One region of the Peribacillus sp. TH14 genome, then DNA from elsewhere that is predicted to be linked to it. Evidence: riboswitches for the same ligand, from Rfam matches in the RefSeq annotation. Region 1 holds a riboswitch; each other region holds the start of a gene.

What was found. Region 1 has a riboswitch for lysine ahead of dapA (4-hydroxy-tetrahydrodipicolinate synthase). Riboswitches for the same ligand answer to the same signal wherever they lie in the genome.
Region 2: it holds a riboswitch for lysine, as region 1 does, so the genes downstream of both, JFU50_RS12015 (amino acid permease) here and dapA (4-hydroxy-tetrahydrodipicolinate synthase) in region 1, are expected to answer to the same signal.
Region 3: it holds a riboswitch for lysine, as region 1 does, so the genes downstream of both, JFU50_RS17355 (aspartate kinase) here and dapA (4-hydroxy-tetrahydrodipicolinate synthase) in region 1, are expected to answer to the same signal.

What each region holds. Positions count from the first base shown of each region.
Region 1 covers NZ_JAEKEK010000002.1:364,644-369,602, reverse strand. The annotation lists gene JFU50_RS29725 (VOC family protein) at 109-498, opposite strand; gene dapA (4-hydroxy-tetrahydrodipicolinate synthase) at 883-1,767, opposite strand; lysine riboswitch at 1,906-2,084, opposite strand; partial or broken gene JFU50_RS29715 (NAD(P)/FAD-dependent oxidoreductase) at 2,681-3,475, opposite strand; gene JFU50_RS29710 (HAL/PAL/TAL family ammonia-lyase) at 3,418-4,575, shown strand.
Region 2 covers NZ_JAEKEK010000001.1:2,494,687-2,499,645, reverse strand. The annotation lists gene JFU50_RS12035 (metal ABC transporter solute-binding protein, Zn/Mn family) at 1-823, opposite strand, end outside; gene JFU50_RS12030 (helix-turn-helix transcriptional regulator) at 1,108-1,308, shown strand; gene JFU50_RS12025 (hypothetical protein) at 1,308-1,610, shown strand; gene JFU50_RS12020 (LacI family DNA-binding transcriptional regulator) at 1,876-2,838, shown strand; lysine riboswitch at 3,118-3,298, shown strand; gene JFU50_RS12015 (amino acid permease) at 3,395-4,846, shown strand.
Region 3 covers NZ_JAEKEK010000001.1:3,582,883-3,587,841, forward strand. The annotation lists gene uvrC (excinuclease ABC subunit UvrC) at 1-1,477, shown strand, start outside; lysine riboswitch at 1,539-1,715, shown strand; gene JFU50_RS17355 (aspartate kinase) at 1,806-3,038, shown strand; gene JFU50_RS17360 (YslB family protein) at 3,101-3,559, opposite strand; gene JFU50_RS17365 (succinate dehydrogenase cytochrome b558 subunit) at 3,941-4,549, shown strand; gene sdhA (succinate dehydrogenase flavoprotein subunit) at 4,620-4,959, shown strand, end outside.

The DNA of each region.
Region 1 (4,959 bases):
TTTCGGTTTATGAAATTTGTCTACTCCTTAGATGTAAAGGGCTTTTAATATTATAAGGGTCACAGAAATGATCAAACTTTTACTTATTTCATCTCATATTAAGAATCTTTAATCTTTTGCTCGTTCTACCAATTGTAGCAATTCACCATTAGGTCCATTGAATAAAATCATACGTCCACATTCAAGTGTTGGTTGTGGTTGAGGGGATAAAAATTCAATTCCTTTATTCTGGTAATGGTTAATTGCTATATTAATATCTTCTACTGTAAAAGAAAGGTGGTTAACGATTCCACTTTTGTTATACTTACCAATAGGTTCAATGTCTTTGATTAGTTCAATTTCCATACTAGGCTGTTCTTCCAAGTACAAAAATGCCATTTCTCTTGTTTTTGAAGATGCTCGAAGGCGAACCTTAAATCCAAACATATCTGAGTAGTATTGAATAGTATGATCCATATTAGTAACAATAATAGCTATATGTTCCATTTTTTTTATCATTTGTATTCTTCCTTTCAACATAAATAATAAATTTAAATGAAATATACACCAACTTAGTAAACATTTATTTTGGTTTATCAAAGAATTTATGCGTTTACTATTTTTATTTATCTATCTATCATCTGTAAAAAGATAAAAACGAAGTGAAAGAAAAGGTGATTATGGAACTTAAGACCCGTAAAATTAAAGGTAAGGTTTTTTCAACCTTACCCCTTAAAGATTGTCTTCCTATGGTGCAATATCTTCTAGAACCTTTTCACTAATTTCAATCATTCGATATGCTATAAACGTACGGATGGCAGCTACGCAAGCAAAAAGAACAAAGACAGAATTAAGACCTTTAGCGCCAGTCTCGCTGAATGAATCATTATTTTATTTATTCAACTAAACAGCTTCTACGTTACTAGGTTGTAGAGCTATTTGTAGAGCTATTTTTTCTTCATTGTTTAAAGGGACCAATGGTAAGCGGACACCTCCAACATTTAATCCTCGCATATTTAATGCTGATTTTACCGGTGATGGGTTTGATGCAGCAAATAATGCTTTCATAATTGGAAGAAGGTTACGATGTGTAGAAGCAGCACCATGGACATCACCATTTTTAAAGCTATTGATCATTTCTTGCATTTCATTACCAATGATGTGTGAAGAAACCGAAACAATGCCTGTTCCACCGATAGCTAAAACAGGTAATGTTAACCCATCATCGCCGCTGTACAACGTAAAATCACTAGAGGATTTGCTTATGATTTGTGCCATGGCATCTAAGTCACCACTTGCTTCTTTTACTGCGACAATATTGTTAATCTTTGAGAGACTAACAATCGTCTCTACTGACATGTTTACAACACTTCGTCCTGGAATATTATAAAGCATTACCGGTAATGATGTTGATTGGGCAATTGCATTAAAGTGCTGAAATAATCCTTCTTGAGACGGCTTGTTATAGTATGGGGTGACGAGCATAATTCCATCGACTCCTGCTGCCTCTGCTTGTCTTGTTAAGCTAATCGAAGCTTTCGTGTTATTTGAGCCAGTTCCAGCTATAACTGGAACTCTTCCATCGACAACTTCCCCAACAAATTTGAATAAATCTACTTTTTCTTCTGCTGTTAATGTAGGCGACTCTCCAGTTGTACCAGCTATAACTAATCCATCAGAACCATTAGCAATTAAATAATTTACTAAAGTTCTCGTAGCATTAAAATCAACCTCATTATTATGATTAAACGGGGTAACCATTGCAGTTAAAACTTGGCCAAAATTCATAATTTCACACCCTTTAGTATAATTTTTTTAAAAAATTCAGAGGTGGTTAGGGCCATTCAGGAGCAAACGCAAAAAAGCAACAACGAGGATTCGCTGCTGCAGTAGAAACAATATTTAATAAAAAAGAATCGTTTCGGCGCGTAAGATAGCCCTCCATATAGTTTCCTATATGACAGTTCTGTATTTATTCAACAGCAGAACCAGCTTCAAGAACATGAGATTCTTTCCGCTTCGGCAAATTCCCCTTTCCACAATAGTCATAGGATCTCATTCTCCTCAAAATGTGTACTAATGGTCTTTGCTCCTCTATCCTCACTTCAAAAAGTATGAAGTAAGAAAATATTTAATTGACTGTAATATAACAGGAAATCCTTTCTATTGCAAGGCCAATTTAGAAATATTTTTTTGAGAATACATGGATAATCGATGGAAATGGCTAAGGTATTGGGCTGGATTCCTCTATTATGTAAACTCAACAGATTAATAGTTTTATAAAACAAACAGTTTGAAAAGTTTCACCTTTATAGTCAGTTTTACAATTGATATATCTTATAGAAGGAAATAGAAGGAATTAGTATTTATCTTATGAATACCAATAATATTGATCAAGGAGGGGAGGACAACATGACTAATACAAAACTAACAAAGGAAAGAAAAGATATGAAAATCCGTGAAGTTTGGGAAGCAAGAAAACGAATCGCTTCAATTGTAAGTAGAACTCCATTGATTCTTTAAGCTGTATTGTGTAATCGGGCAACTTTACCAAAGAGTAAACGCTATCTAAAATGAGATTAAACTGATTTATAATTTGGTTGAGATAGTTGTCCAATCTTAAAATTAACAGCATATTGTTGCTCTATGTTTATAGCGAATTATTTTTGAACTTGAATCACTTAATTTCTAAAAATCATTGCTAGATCGACTGCATAATTCGTGCGAGTTCTTTTTCTAAAACAGCGGGCTCGTTTGCGTAATTGTAAATCCCTAAAAACTTCTCTATAGCCTCTGGATGAGAACTGATTAGCTTGTTGACAGCATCCTGTTGTTCAGATATTCGTTCATTCTTTGAAATTTGGCATCCCATGTGAAACCGAACCATAAACTCATCTTCTATTGCCTTTTGATATTCTTCAGCCATTTGATTTGATTGATCGGATTGTCCCTTATATTTTGATAGAATATTAGATAATATACGTGCTCCACATATAGCATCATGGATACCCTGTGCCATGCCAGGATCTTTAAAACAAACTGCATCTCCAACCAACGCCCATCCTTTTCCCATTCCTTTATACCAGTAATTATCATATCCGAGAATGCCTTTGACCGGTTCTACTAGTTCTGCATTTTTCAATCGCACCCCAATTGTTGTATTCGGAAAGTTATTTGTTAAGAGATTGCGTAGACAGCTTTCCGGATTTAATTTCAACCGTTCTATCAATTCCTTATTTTCTAATGGCAAAATGCCGACAATAACATATAAATCATCATTCGTCGGAAAGAGAATGGCTGTATTATCTTTTATCTTGTATACTTCAAATTTAGGGACATTATCGTGGCGAAATCCAGAGAAATACCCGAAATAGATGCCTACTGTTGCCGGAATACTTATTTTGAGTTCACTTTTTACCAGCTTGCGAATAATAGAGGATCGGCCGTCTGCCCCGACTACCAGGTGAGCTAAAAATTCTTGTTTCTGGAGTTCACCCGGTTGTACCTTGTAAAGGTTCAGTCGGTGCTAGCGGAGACCTCGCACCGCTTTCTCATATTGCCATCGTTCTAGTTGGCAAAGGTAAAGCAGAATACAAGGGGGAAATTCTTCAGGGTAAGGAAGCACTAAAAAGGGCTGGATTGAAACCGGTTTCTTTAGAAGCGAAAGAAGGCCTTGCATTAATAAACGGAACTCAGGCAATGTCTGGTGTCGGGGTGCTTGCGCTTAATGAAGCGGAGCGTGTCGACCTAGCAGCTGATATGGCAGCTTGGTTAACAATGGAAGCGCTTAATGGGGTTATATCTGCCTTTGATAGCGAATTACTAGCTGTCCGTCCCCATCCGGAGCTGGAATTCGTGGCTTCAAGAATGAGAAATTGGCTGGAAGGCAGTAGAAGGATTACACGCCAAGGGGAAGTACGCATTCAAGATGCCTATTCCATCCGCTGTATCCCGCAAGTACACGGAGCATCTTGGCAAGCATTTAATTATGTTGAGGAACGTTTAAAAGTAGAAATGAACTCCGCCACTGACAATCCGATTGTTTTAGAAAGTGGAGAAATCATCTCAGGAGGTCATTTCCATGGCCAGCCGATTGCGCTTTCAATGGACTTTTTGAAAGTAGCTGCAGCTGAGTGGGCGAATATTTCTGAACGAAGAACAGAAAGGCTTGTAAATCCGCAACTAAGCGGGTTGTCACCTTTCTTAGCTGTCAATCCTGGTTTAGAGTGCGGCTTGATGGTTGCTCAATATGCAGCGGCTTCACTAGTTTCCGAGAATAAGGTATTGGCACATCCCGCAAGTGTTGATTCCATTCCAACATCGGCAAACCAGGAAGATCATGTCAGCATGGGTACAATTGGCTCCCGTCAAGCTCGGGAAATCATTCACAATTCTGCTAGAGTTATAGCGATTGAAATGATTTGTGCTTCTCAAGCTATCTATCTGGAAAAAGCTGAAAATCAATTGGCACAGGCAACTAGAGACTATTTAGAGAAAGTCCGTCTAATTTGCCCTCCTCTAGAAAGTGATCGGGCAATTTCAGATCAAATGGAGGAACTGGCTCAGTTTATTTTACGTGAAGATTTATTAAGATAAAAACTAAAGTGAAAAAATGAAAAGGAAAGTGAATTTAGTAATTTACAAATATATGTAAATAAACTACTAATTTTCAAAATTCACTTCGAAAGGAGGCGATAGGTTAAGTCAAAAAAAGAGAAAAAGATTGATACTGAAAATCCCCGTTAAAAAAGAGGTAGAGGGAGCTAAGCTACGATATACCGCAAAGTAGATTACAGAAAATGTATATAGATAAATAAAAAACCTCGCTGGATTTCAACGAGGTTTTTCTAATCGCTTTGGTTCACCTTTCGATAAAGGGTCATATAGGCCCCTCATGTAAACGGTTAGCGTTGTTTCTCAATCAGATATATATATTTGTAAGAGAGGAAGAGTAAAAGGCTTTCGAGAGGTTCCCATTGT
Region 2 (4,959 bases), on a different contig from region 1:
CACCACCGATTTTCACTTTGTGACCTTGCTTTTCAGCTCCTTGAATAACCGCCTCAATAGCCTTCCTTGGCACGCTAGACTCTATGAATATTGCTTTAATTTTATTCTTCACAAGATAATTCCGCATATCAGTCACATCTTTTGACCCATATTCCGATAGCGTATTAATCCCCTGTAGCCCTCTTACTTCCAATCCATATGACTTGCCGTAATATCCAAATGCATCATGTGCCGTAACGAGCACTCGCTGATCTTCTGGTATTTTATTTATTTCACCCTGTACATATTTATCAAGTTCCTTTAACTGCAGAACATAAGCTTCATAATTTTCTAGATAACTTGCTTCATGGTCAGGATCAATGGCAATTAACTCTTTTTTTACCGCTTCCGCTGCAACCATCCAGAGCTTTACATCAAACCAAACATGCGGATCATGTTCCGTTGCACTTACTTTACGAAGTTGTTCCTCCTTGAAATCCTCCGTTACCGCAATCGTCGGTTTATCCTTGCTCATCATTTCAAAGATATCTGTCATTTTCCCTTCAAGGTGCACGCCGTTATAAAAAATCATGTCAGCTGAATCCAGTGTCTTCACATCACCCTGTGTTGCCTTATAAAGATGGGGATCGACTCCCGGTCCCATTAAACTAGTGACCTCCACATGTTTACCGCCAATATTCTCAACCAAGTCCCCAATCATCCCCGTTGTTGCGACGACATTTAACTTGCTATTGCCTTTATCTTGTTCAGTCGTATCATTTCCGCATCCCGCTAAAATGATCACAGCAGCAAGTACGCCACCAATAGTTTTTAAAAACCCCATCCTTATTCCCTCCCTTTTTCATCTTCCTAAAAATGTTTACCAAGCGCAAAATTTAGCTCAAATTTTTTTTCTGTCTATCACATTGTCGTAAATGCTAAAAAGTTTCCCGTACACAACTTATTTTATACTATACACAAATGTACTAAAAAAGTGCAACATTTTTATCTTTGACCACTATTCTTTATCATAGGATTTTGTCGAATGAAAATTATTTACACATTTTCAATTTGTAAAGTATACTTTACGTAAAGCTAGCTTTACATTTCTGAAAGGAGTTTAAGAATTTGAAAAATAACATTCGGGAACTACGCAAAGCGCATCAACTTACACAAGAAAAGCTGTCCGAACTTACAGGCGTGTCCCGACAGACGATTATTTCTATAGAAACAGGAAGATTCGACCCTTCCATCAAGCTTGCTTACAAGCTAGCGAAAGTGTTTCAACTGGCCATTGAAGATATATTTATATTTGAGGAGGAGTTATGATGGAGGATTTTAACTGGGGGGCCTTTTTAGGAATCACGCTTGGGATTATTTGCGGACTGACTGGATTATGGTGGGGACGCCGTGCCGCCGCCAAGCAACGGGGATTAGATGAACGATTTGACCTCATCCGAACTAGAGCACGGGCATCCAGTTGGTTTTTCCCAATTATTGGGACGTGCTTTTTTTTCTTGTTATTGCTTTTTGGAGTGAAGCTCTCTGTTGCAGCTGTCCTTGGCATTCTATTGTTCATTCATCTGGGCTCATGGGCGATCTTCGTTCTTTATTATCAAGCGAAGTTATAAGCCGTCAACATTCCATTCATTTTTCCGACTTCAAATATACTGCGAAGTAAGCTAATCCCAATTCGATACCGCATAGTACGATCAGACAGAGTAAAGTTTGGACCATCCTAATCTCCTCCTCTAAGACTTTTTTCAATCTTAAAGGATGAAACCCATACCAGAACAAGACCCTGAATAAAGAAATCTTTAGTTCTCTTATTCTCGCCTCTTGCTCTGAAATGGGTTTCATACGATACAATAAAAAAAAAGAAAAAACGGTGATCCTATGACAAATATTAAAGAAATTGCTCAATATGCAGGTGTGTCCGTCTCCACAGTGTCTCGTGTAATGAATAATCACCCATATGTTAGTCCTGAAAAAAGAAAGAGTGTTTTACAGGCCATTGACCAATTAAACTATTCGAGAAATATCAACGCCATTCATCTTTCAAAAGGCAAAACGAATCTAATCGGCGTCATCATTCCATTCACCAATCACCCCTATTACGGAGCAATCGTGCAAGGAATTACAAAACAAGCCAATGCTATCGGCTATCATATAGTCATCTTTCAAACACAATATGAAAGAGAAAAAGAAATTCAGGCATTGAATATGTTACAAATGAAGCAACTCGATGGCATTATCGTTTGTTCAAGAATTTCAGAAATGAAAGTCCTCTTGGACTATCAAAAATATGGACCAATTATCTTATGTGAAGATACAGCCCAGGCTGAATTATCGTCCATAAGCATTGATCACTATGCCGCTTTTTCCTCTGCACTTGAATACGTGGTTGCTAAAGGATATAAGAAAATCGGATACAGCCTCGGGCGAAAAAAGAGCAGAAACAGCTCCCTTCGTACAAAGGCGTTTAACGATATTATGAATAAGTATCATCTTTTAAATAAAAAAGAATGGCTGTTTGAAGGCAGTTATCACATCAAAGATGGTGAAAAATTGTTCCAAGATTGGAATTCTATGATAGATAAACCAGAGGCTATCATCATTACTAATGATGACACCGCGTCCGGATTCATTCTTACTGCCAACAAATTCGGAATGAAAGTACCAGAAGACGTGGCCATTCTAGGTTTTAATAATGATAGCCTCAGTGAGATGCTCGATATCACAACCGTTTCCTTACCGCTTGATTGGATTGGCAAAATGGCTGTTGATCTATTTGAAAATCCTGAAGTTATCAGACATGTAAAATTAGATTATACTCTTATGAAACGAAAAACTATTTGAATTATCTTAATTATCCAAATAAAAGATGTTTAAATGACAAACATTTAAACATCAAATTCAAGTGATACATTTAAAAACTAGGAAAAAATAACCTTGAAAAATAATCATTGCGCTATCTATAAGATTATTTTATAATTTTAATATAGTAAAGTTTACTCAATGACCTGCTGACATAGAAGTAATTGTTTGAACTTTATATTGAAATCGTATAGGTTGACTAGAAGTTGACGCAACGATTTATATATTTAGTATAAGAAAATTGAATACTTCCTCATTTACCGATGAGTTAGAGGCTGCGGCTTATAAAAGTAGTACGGACGAGATTCAGGAAAATTGACGACTCCGTTTGAAAGGATAAGTTGCCGAAGTTTAGATATGGTCCTTGTATATCTAGGCTGGCGGTGTTACCGAATAGGAACACCACTGTCACGTTTTATTAACGTGGGGAGCTATCTTCGGAAGGATAAACGGGTTTATTATAAACAGCCGTCGATCTTTTTCGACTGCTGTTTTTTTATATATCGTTCCCTTCCAATAAAAAGGAGTGTAACATCAATTGTCAAATTCACAAACAACATCAAATCCCACTGAGTTGAAAAGGAGCCTGAAAGCACGTCACTTAATGATGATTTCATTAGGTGGAACGATTGGAACAGGTTTATTTTTAGCAAGTGGCGGTGCCATCCATACCGCTGGGCCTGGAGGTGCTTTGGCAGCATACGCAGCCATTGGCTTCATGGTTTATTACTTAATGACAAGTCTTGCAGAAATGGCAGCATTCATGCCAGTAGCCGGTTCGTTCCGTGTCTACGCATCCAAATTCGTCGACCCATCTTTCGGCTTCGCGATTGGCTGGAACTATTGGTATAACTGGGCCATCACAATTGCAGCTGAACTGGCTGCCGTTGTCCTAATTATGAAATTCTGGTTCCCGGACAGCTCGTCCATTATCTGGAGTGCCGTTGCGTTAATTATTATGTTTCTTTTTAACTATATGTCTGTTAAAGGATTTGGCGAAGCTGAATTCTGGTTTGCTTTAATCAAGATCGTGACCGTTATCATCTTCTTAATCACTGGATTTCTAATGATTTTCGGAATCCTGGGGGGAAATGACCCAATTGGTTTTTCTAATTTCACCATGGGAGAAGGTCCATTTAATGGAGGCTTCTTCACAATTCTAGGAGTATTCATGGCAGCAGGTTTCTCTTTCCAAGGAACAGAATTACTTGGAGTTACAGCCGGCGAAAGTGAGAATCCGGAGAAAAATATCCCTAAAGCGATCAAGTCCGTTTTTTGGCGCATCCTTTTATTCTATATCCTTGCGATTTTTGTAATTGGAATGATTATTCCGTTCACAGATGCACGTTTATTAAGCGAAGATGTTGCCGTCAGTCCATTTACACTTGTATTTGAACGCGCAGGTCTTGCGTTTGCGGCATCGGTCATGAACGCAGTTATATTGTCATCTGTGCTCTCTGCTGGTAACTCCGGCATGTATGCTTCAACTCGTATGCTATGGGATTTGGCCCGCGACGGAAAAGCTCCGAAATTCCTTGGCAAGCTCGATAAAAGAGGGGTACCAGTGAATGCTCTTATCGCGACTTCTTTAGTTGGTTGCCTCGCTTTCTTAGCTTCATTTTTTGGAGACGGTGTTGTTTATATCTGGTTATTAAATGCTTCAGGTATGGCCGGATTTGTCACATGGGTTGGAATTGCGATTGCTCATTATCGATTCCGCAAAGCTTATGTAGCTCAAGGTCTTGATTTGAATGCTTTACCATACCTTGCTAAAGGATTCCCAACTGGACCGATTTTCGCGCTCGTCCTATGTATTTTCATTATCATTGGACAAGGCTATCAAGCTTTCAGCAGCAGCGGGATTGATTGGAATTCAATGTTTGTTTCTTACATTGGCCTGATCTTATTCTTCGCCCTATGGTTCGGCTATAAAATTAAGTATAAAACTAAAATCATCCCACTTGAGGAATGTGATTTTAAAGTAAAATAAGCGTTTTAAAAGGACCTGATTTCTTCTTCAAGAGGAATCAGGTCCTTTTTTTATCATTTCCCACCAGAAGACTCCCTCTTCAAGCGTGTGAAGGGCGAGAGCACAACGGTAAG
Region 3 (4,959 bases), on a different contig from region 1:
TCCATTCATCAAGTTGACTGCTGAACGGCATCCGCGTCTAATCATTACGAGAAAAGTCAAAAAAGATAAAGGTAAATATTTCGGTCCGTATCCGAATGCCTTTGCGGCCAATGAAACGAAAAAATTACTCGACCGCATCTATCCTCTTAGAAAATGCAATACCCTACCGGATCGCGTTTGTCTCTATTACCACCTCGGGCAGTGCCTGGCTCCATGTGTGTATGATGTAGAGGAACAGGAATATAAAAAAATGGTGGATGATATCAACCGATTTTTAAACGGCGGCCATACTGAGATAAAAAAAGAACTGACAGAAAAAATGTTAGAGGCATCAGAAGAGCTTGATTTCGAAAGGGCAAAGGAGTTCCGTGACAAAATTGCCCACATCGATATCACGATGGAGAAGCAAAAAATGATGACGACTGATTTTATCGACCGTGATGTATTTGGCTATGCCTATGATAAAGGCTGGATGTGTGTTCAGGTATTTTTTGTGCGACAAGGGAAATTGATAGAAAGGGATGTTTCCCTGTTTCCAGTGTATGATGAACCGGATCAGGAACTTCTTACATTCCTAGGTCAGTTTTACGAGATTACCAATCACTTTAAACCAAAGGAAATTTTGCTGCCAGAGTCAGTAGATGCGGAAATGGCTGAAGGGCTGCTTGGCGTGAAGACGATTCATCCAAAACGGGGATCGAAAAAGGATATGCTTAAATTGGCGAATAAAAATGCTGCCATAGCCCTTCAGGAAAAGTTTTCTTTGATTGAACGGGATGAAGCAAGAACGATCAATGCGGTGGAAAATCTTGGGGTGCAATTAGGCATCTATACCCCGCATCGGATCGAGGCTTTTGATAACTCGAACATTCAGGGCAGTGATCCGGTTTCCGCTTTAGTTGTGTTTATTGACGGTAAGCCGGAAAAAAGAGAGTATCGCAAATATAAAATCAAAACTGTCCAGGGACCCGATGACTATGAATCGATGCGTGAAGTTGTACGCAGAAGATATTCACGAGTTTTAAAAGAAGGGCTGCCACTTCCGGATTTAATCATTATTGATGGTGGAAAGGGTCATGTGGAGGCTGTTCGAGATATTTTAGAAAATGAACTGGGTCTTGATATTCCGCTTTCTGGTCTCATTAAGGATGAAAAGCACAGAACATCGCAATTGATGATTGGCAATCCGCTGGAACTGGTACCGCTTGATTCGCGTAGCCAGGAATTTTATCTGTTGCAAAGAATTCAGGACGAAGTGCATCGGTTTGCGATTACGTTTCATCGCCAGCTACGCGGGAAAAATGCGGTTCACTCGCAGCTTGATGATATACCTGGAGTCGGAGAAAAACGAAGAAAGCAATTGTTAAGGCATTTTGGTTCATTGAAAAAAATTAAAGAGGCATCGGTAGAACAAATTATAGAGGCAGGCATGCCAAAAGGAGTAGCTGAAGGAATCGTTAGAAAATTGCAAGAATAATCTTGCTACCTACATTTCTCTATGCTATGATAAGAAGGAATTTTCAACTAGACAACTTAAAAGTGCTGATAGAGGTGCGGAATTCAAGAGTAAAAACCTGGAGAAGTATGAGCTTCGATGAAAGGTTTTGAAAGGGGATAACGCCGAAGGAGGACAAGACTCATGCCTTGTTTTTCTGGTCTGACATTTAATAAATGGCGGATTGTCAGGGGGTATACCCTGGAGAGCTATCTCACTGTGTTTACTGTATTAAATACGTGATCACAGCAATGAGATATTTCTCATTGCTTTTTTTATTGCCTAAAAAAGATAAAGAGGGTGCATTAGGATGGCATTAATCGTTCAAAAATTTGGCGGGACATCCGTCGGTAGTGTCGAGAAAATCAAAAATGTTGCCAATCGAGTAATCGAGGAAGCAGAGAATGGGAATGAGGTAGTTGTCGTTGTTTCAGCTATGGGGAAAACAACAGATGAATTAGTTTACATGGCTCAAGATATTTCCAAAAATCCAAGCAAGAGGGAAATGGATATGTTATTGACGACTGGAGAGCAGGTCACGATTTCCCTGTTAACGATGGCTTTAATTGAAGCGGGGCGTGAAGCTATTTCTTTCACCGGCTGGCAGGCTGGCATGCAAACAGAATCCGTTCATGGGAATGCCCGGATTTTAAACATTGATGCTTCGAGAATTCAAGCTCAGCTTCAGGCAAAGAAAATTGTGGTCGTTGCAGGTTTCCAAGGGAATGATGCAAATGGAGAAATCACGACACTAGGGCGGGGCGGGTCTGATACGACTGCAGTGGCTATTGCTGCAGCATTAAATGCGGACCGATGTGATATTTATACCGATGTAACGGGTGTATTTACAACAGACCCACGTTACATAAAAGATGCTCGAAAACTGCAATCTATTTCTTACGATGAAATGCTAGAACTTGCCAATCTAGGGGCGGGTGTCCTTCATCCAAGAGCTGTTGAGTATGCGAAAAACCACCAGATTCCGCTTGAAGTCCGTTCGAGTATGGAGAAAGAAGCAGGAACTACCATTGAGGAGGAAGCAACTATGGAAGAAAATTTAATTGTACGCGGTATTGCTTTTGAAGACAGTATTACAAGGGTCACAGTGAATGGTTTGCCCCGATCACTAGGATCATTATCCACAATTTTCATGACACTTGCAAAAAACCGAATAAACGTTGACATTATTATCCAAAGCATGACAGCAGAGGATACAACAAACCTTTCTTTCTCCATAAAAAGTGAAGATACGGAAGCTGTTTTAAACGTGCTAGAAAAAAATAAAGACCAATTGGCATTCGATAGAATAGAAACGGAGGGCGGATTGGCCAAAGTGTCTATCGTCGGTTCAGGAATGGTATCTAATCCGGGAGTGGCTGCCGAAATGTTTGAAGTGATGGCTAACACAGGTATTCAAGTGAAAATGGTCAGCACATCTGAAATTAAAGTCTCAACTGTCGTCAATGAAAAGGAAATGGTGAAGGCAGTCGAAGCACTTCATGAAGCGTTTAAATTAGGACAGCATGCAAAAGTGCTTGTTTGATTGCTTGGAGTCTAATGAAAAACAGACTTCCGATAAAAAGGGTAAGTCTGTTTTTAGGCTCATTAGATTGGGTCTCTAGGATCCCATTGAATGGTAAATGTCACTTTTTTTGCACGGCGTTTGATTTCTTCTGTCGATTCACTTAAGAATTTTTTCTGCAGTGTAAACTGCTCGGCAAGGAAACCGGCTTCAAGTTGGAAGTGACAGTCAGGATGAAGATCTAAGCGACGGCTGATTATTTCACCTGTTAAGGATAATTCCATCTCGGTTTTCGAAAACTTTATGATTTCAAGATGGCCCCAGCCTGCATTTTGGAAAAATGCAACAACTTCCTGTTCGCCATTCAGTGGGAATTTTCTCGCTAATTGTTTACCTGCCCAATAGAGAATTTGATTAGAATCTTTTCCGAGAATATCGTTCAATAAAACTTCTCGGATTAATTCGTAGCCGAAAGCTGGAACATGAGATTCTTCTGTTTGAAGTTCTTCTTCTTCTATCGCTGCAGCAATATTTTTTTTCATAGTTTATCGCCTCTTTCTGTAAATCTATTATAAACGTTTTTCTTTTGCAAATTATACTGTTTTTTTATTATTTCAATCGTAATTGGGAAAAAATGAGAAATTATTCCGGGATATTAATAGATTAATTACTAATTTCTCCAAGTTATAATCTTGACAATTAAAAATTATACAATTTTAACCAATAAAATCTATTCTGAAAAAGAGAATTCTTGTATCCGTTTTCTTGACGCACATAGAAGTCAGGAGTAAAATGGACATGTCACATAATTGTAAGAAAGTATAGGGATGTTTCAAACTCTATACTTTATTTTCACGCGGAGATAAAAGGTAGCCACCAGTTTATCTTTGCATGATTTTTCACAAATTAAGGGGGGGCACTTAGTGGCAAAAAATCGTGAGTTTGGGAATCGTAAACTTCATTCACTACTTGGAGTTATTCCGATCGGGCTGTTTTTGTTGGAGCATTTAGTTACCAACTATATGGCAACAAAGGGACCGGAATCATTTAATTCAGCAGCACATTTCTTAGAAAGCATACCGTTTCGTTATTTCTTGGAAATCTTCATCATTTTCTTACCTTTGATTTATCATGCAGTTTACGGGATTTATATCGCGTTTACTGCTAAAAATAATTTGGGTAGATTTGGATTTTTCCGGAATTGGATGTTCTTTTTACAACGTCTAAGCGGAATCATTACGTTGATTTTCCTAGTTTGGCATGTTTGGTCAACTAGAATTCAAGCAGCATTAGGTGCAGAGGTTGACTTTGACATGATGGCAGAGATTTTCTCTAATCCATTTATGATTGCATTTTATTTAGTTGGGGTCATTTCGACAATTTTCCACTTCTCTAATGGATTATGGTCATTTGCAGTGAGCTGGGGTCTAACAGTTTCACCTAAATCGCAAAAAATCATGACTTACGTTACTTTGATCGTTTTCGTTCTTCTTTCTTATGTAGGGGTTAGCGCAATTTTCGCTTTCGTATAAGAAGATAGAGTTTATTTATAAGTATTAGGAAAAACATAGCTTTGCTAATGGAAATAAGGGAGTGACAGAATTGGGTAAAGGTAAAATTATTATCGTTGGTGGAGGTCTAGCTGGTTTAATGGCTACGATCAAAGCAGCAGAGCTGGGACAACAGGTAGATTTATTTTCTTTAGTACCTGTTAAACGCTCTCACTCAGTTTGTGCCCAAGGCGGAATCAATGGGGCAGTAAATACAAAAGGTGAAGGGGATTCTCCATATATCCACTTTGATGATACAGTTTATGGCGGAGATTTCTTAGCTAACCAACCACCGGTTAAAGCGATGTGCGAAGCAGCACCATCGATTATCCATATGTTTGACCGTATGGGCGTAATGTTTAACCGTACTCCGGAAGGTCTTCTTGATTTCC